DNA from 2 places in the Weissella sp. LMG 11983 genome. Region 2 is predicted to be linked to the other one. Evidence: predicted binding sites of a transcription regulator. Region 2 holds the regulator's gene; the other holds the start of a gene.
What was found. Region 2 encodes Rex, which represses fermentation and respiration genes when NADH is low (regulators of the CRP and FNR family bind a similar motif). Its sites were predicted from a motif close to TTGTGAANTANTTCACAA; they were not measured.
Positions count from the first base shown of each region.

Region 1 (2,411 bases), 990 kb from region 2:
CCGTGCGTCGTGAGTTGCAAGACGTGGTGAATTTTTGGCTAGATAAGGGTGCAGTTGGACTGCGTTTTGATGTCATCAATGTAATCGGCAAAGATGAGTTGTTGCGCGATAACGCGGTGAATGAAGGTAAAGCCGAGTACACTGATACGCCGGTTGTGCACGATTACTTGCAAGAACTGCATGCTGCAACCTTTGGAAAACGTGACGGTGTGATGACGGTTGGCGAGATGAGTTCAACCACTGTCGAAAACTGCATCATGTACACGCGTCCTGACCGTCAAGAACTATCAATGACTTTCAACTTCCATCATCTGAAGGTGGATTACGAAGCAGGCCAAAAGTGGACCGATGCGCCGGCTGACTTTAAGCAGTTGCGTGATTTATTACATGAATGGAATGTGGGGATGTCGCAGGGTGGTGGTTGGAATGCATGGTTCTGGAATAATCACGACCAACCACGAGCGTTGAATCGCTTCATCGATGGGGAGAACTATCGCGAAGTTGGTGCCAAGATGCTGGCAGCTAGCATTCATTTAAATCGTGGCACACCTTATATCTATATGGGTGAAGAAATCGGCATGGTGGATCCAGACTTCGATAACATTGCAGATTATGTCGACGTTGAAAGTTGGCATGCTTATGAAATGCTACAAGCGCAAGGCAAGTCCGCGGAAGAAGCGTTTGCGATTGTTGCTAAGAAGTCACGTGATAACTCACGAACACCAATGCAATGGGATGCCACTAAAAATGCCGGCTTTACGACAGGGACGCCGTGGCTGAAAGTTGGCACGCATTATAAGGATATTAATGTTGCTGACGAAATGTTGAACGGTAGCATTCGCTCTTTCTATCAACAGATTATCACGTTGCGTAAGACGGAACCGGTTATTGCGGAAGGTGATTATGAACCTTGGATGCCCGCTCATAATCAGGTGTATGCCTACATTCGTGGGTTGAATGACACACAACTGCTGGTGTTGAATAACTTTAGCAGTGCAGCAACGAAGATTTCGATACCGGACTGTTTTGTGACGGGGGATGTCCTAATTTCAAATTACGATGATGTCACCGTTACTGGTGTACAGCGTTTAGAGCCTTATCAAACACTGGCAATAATTAGTCGAAAAGTATAATCGTTAAGTTCATAAACGCTTGGTAATCTACTTCTAGCGTTGGGTGAAAACAAATAATCGAGAAAGAGAAATTTACTCCGGTGAATTTCTCTTTATTAGTATATAAAGACGCAAACCCACTAGTTACGCGGTTCACAAGTGATTTATTAACTTACTTAAAAATATGAAAACGCATACATTTTCGGTTATAAATCACTTATTTTCATGAAAATAAAACAAACAGTTGCGCTATATTGACCTTATGTGATATTATTCACTTGTAGAAAAAAGAGACGCGAAAGGTTGGTATGACGCATATGTTTGGTAAAAATAATCGATTTTGGCAAATGGTGTTGACAACATTTTGTGAAATGATATACTAAGTATGTTAATAAATGAGCAAACGAATTTTTTGAAAGATATTTGAGAGGTTATAATCATGGCTGATGCACCTAAGAAGAAGGTACTAACGGAAGAAGAAAAGGCAGCACGTTTCGAAGCTGCTAAGAAGATGACTTCAGAATTGGTTGACAAGTCTGAAGTTGCGTTGAAGGAATTCTCAACGTTCACACAAGAACAAGTTGATAAGATCGTTGCTGCAATGGCATTGGCTGGATCAGAAAACTCATTGTTGTTGGCCCACGAAGCTCACGATGAAACTGGTCGTGGTGTTGTTGAAGATAAGGATACGAAGAACCGCTTCGCATCAGAATCTGTTTACAACGCTATCAAGAACGACAAGACGGTTGGCGTTATCTCAGAAGATCGCGTAACTGGTAAGGTTGAATTGGCAGCCCCACTTGGAATCTTGGCTGGTATCGTGCCTACGACTAACCCAACTTCAACGACTATTTTCAAGTCAATGTTGGCTGCTAAGACGCGTAACACGATTGTCTTCGCCTTCCACCCACAAGCTCAAAAGTCATCAGCACACGCTGCTAAGATCGTTTACGATGCAGCCGTTGCCGCTGGTGCTCCTAAGAACTTCATCCAATGGATTGAGAAGCCATCACTAGATGGAACGACGACTTTGATTCAAAACCCAAAGATTGCTTCAATCTTGGCTACTGGTGGACCTTCAATGGTTAACGCCGCTTTGAAGTCAGGAAACCCATCAATGGGTGTTGGAGCTGGTAACGGTGCCGTATTCGTTGACGCAACTGCTAACATCGACCGCGCTGTTGAAGACTTGCTATTGTCAAAGCGTTTTGACAACGGTATGATCTGTGCCACTGAAAACTCATTGGTTATCGAAGCTCCTGTATACGATGAAGTTATGCGCAAGTTGCAAGAACAAGG
Region 1 is NZ_JAOZFD010000001.1:827,182-829,592, reverse strand. It holds gene treC (alpha,alpha-phosphotrehalase) at 1-1,133, shown strand, start outside; gene adhE (bifunctional acetaldehyde-CoA/alcohol dehydrogenase) at 1,552-2,411, shown strand, end outside.
Region 1: the regulator Rex is predicted to act here: its motif matches at 1,477-1,494, upstream of adhE (bifunctional acetaldehyde-CoA/alcohol dehydrogenase).

Region 2 (2,411 bases):
TTTTATCTACATTAACAACTAACAACAAAAGCCATTGGCCCCACGGATGCGGGCCAATGGCTTTTTGCATGTCTTTACTTAATCCAACGGTTATCCGTCGTGAACGCCTTCTGGATGTGCTTTGGCGTGTCAGCCCAGCTCTTCACATCTTGCAGCTCACCACGCATCATAATACGCCCACGTTCCGCCGTGTAATCACACGTAATCAGCGTGACCAACTTCTTACCTTCAACTGGGTATACCCAATCGACATCGGTTGGCTGAATCACCTTGAAATCGACTGCTTTATAACGATAAACGGTGTTCATATCAGTCAGATAAATGGCCTGGCCCACTTTCCCCTTGTAGTAAAGTGGTGAGAACAACAAATCACGACCTGAGTCACCCGGAATAAAGTGGGATGCCAACGCGTAATTGCCTTCTCCCATCACTTCATCAGGAAACATCGTCCCGGCACCTAGTGACAAGTTCAAATCAGTTGTGCCGTTTGAAATTGGCACTGAAATGCCCACCTCAGGCACGGCGACAAACCCGATAAAATTAATCTTATCTGAATTCAAGCGTGCTTGTAGGACCTGCTGTGCGGTCAAAGCACCCACCTTCTGCCAATTGTAGTTTGCTCGCTTCTTCTCCTTCTCGCCTGCCTTGATCGACTGCTTTGTCACTTGTGGTTCGAATGACTTCAAACTGTAGTTGGCAATCTCATTATGAAAAATCAAACCTAGCGAAATTAGCAAAATCAAAAGTACAACTAGCCATTTGAACCAAGCAAATTTTTTCTTCTTTTTCTTTTCACCCATATCAACGTCACCCCTGTTAATTTACTGATATCGTACCACCAAATTAATAAAAAAATAGGCCTCCGATATGAATATATCGAGGCCCATTTTACAAACAGCCGTGGTGGTTAAGCACGCCCATTTGCGGCGTTATCATTTTAGAGGTCTTAGACAATAATAACGTTTATAACATATGAGAAACGTTAAGCATGAACTACTTAACATGTATTATTCTACCAAAACAACTTCCACAAAGTAAGCGTTATCATGTTTCAAAATGAAATAAAAAGCCACCCAATATTGGGTAGCTTATCATGTCATTATTCAGCCTCTGAAGCGCCAAAATTGTTGATAAAGTACAACAACGTTTGCAATTCGTTCGTCAAATCAACGTTTTGCACGCGGACATCACTTGGCACATCCAAACGCAATGGCGTGAAGTTCAAGATTCCGTGGACACCAGCCTTGGCCAAACGGTTAGCCAATTCTTGGGCAACTGGTGCTGGCACCGTCAAAATCGCTACGTCGATACGTTGATCAGAAATTTGCTTCTCCAAATCATCCATGCCGTATACAGGAACACCAGCTTGGATCGTGTTCACGATGTCTTCGTTGATATCAAAAGCTGCAGAGATGCGGGCGTTTGAGCTTTGGTGGAAGTTAAAGTTCAACAAAGCTTGTCCCAAGTTACCAACCCCGACAAGGGCAACTGATGCCAATGTATCTTGGTTCAAGATTTCACCGAAGAACGTCATCAATGCCTTAACGTCGTAACCGTAACCACGCTTTCCCAATGCACCAAAGTATGAGAAATCACGACGAATCGTCGCAGCGTCAAACTTTACGGCATCAGACAATTCGTTTGATGAAACGCGAGTCGTACCCGCATCCAACAAAAGCTTCAAGTAACGGTAATAAATTGGCAAACGCTTAGCGGTCGCGCGGGGGATGTCATGTTCTGCCATGTCAACCTACCTCATTTTCTAAAAAGTTTTATTTTCATGCTATTTCACAAACAAAAAACCGTTTGTGAACTCTCTATCCTTATTTATAGTAACACATACCCCGCTCTATGTGAACTAAATAACAATTTATTTTCACAAACTAAGTGCAAAAAGAAAGACCGCTATTTCCGGAATAGCGGTCTAAATGCCTAGTTTTCGCCGTTTTTACGCTTTGGCTTACCCTTGTTTTTGCTGTGCTTACGCTTAGCTTTTTTCTCTTTTGCGAAGCGATCTGTACGAGCAACGACTTCTTCAGTCTTCTTCTTTTGCACCTTACGAACCTTGGCAACTGGACGTGGCTTGTCAGCTACTTCTTTGTTTGCCCCTGGTTCTACTGTGTGACCAGCTGAACCTGAGAATGAAGTTGGCTTCGTTGCTTGACTGGCACCGTTGACCAATTGAATATCAACGGCCACCAATCGGCGCAAATCACGCAAGTCGTGATCATTTCCAAATGAAATCACCAATCCATGCTTCCCCATACGACCGGTGCGACCGGCACGGTGCGTATAAGTTTCACCATTGCGTGGCAAATCAAAGTTAATCACAGCTGGCAAGTCAGGAATATCCAAGCCGCGCGCAGCCACATCCGTCGTCAACAAGAACTTAGCCGTTCCCTTACGGAAGT
Region 2 is NZ_JAOZFD010000001.1:1,812,560-1,814,970, reverse strand. It holds gene OIT45_RS09100 (metal-dependent transcriptional regulator) at 1-22, shown strand, start outside; gene OIT45_RS09095 (class A sortase) at 75-800, opposite strand; gene OIT45_RS09090 (redox-sensing transcriptional repressor Rex) at 1,100-1,744, opposite strand; gene OIT45_RS09085 (DEAD/DEAH box helicase) at 1,933-2,411, opposite strand, start outside.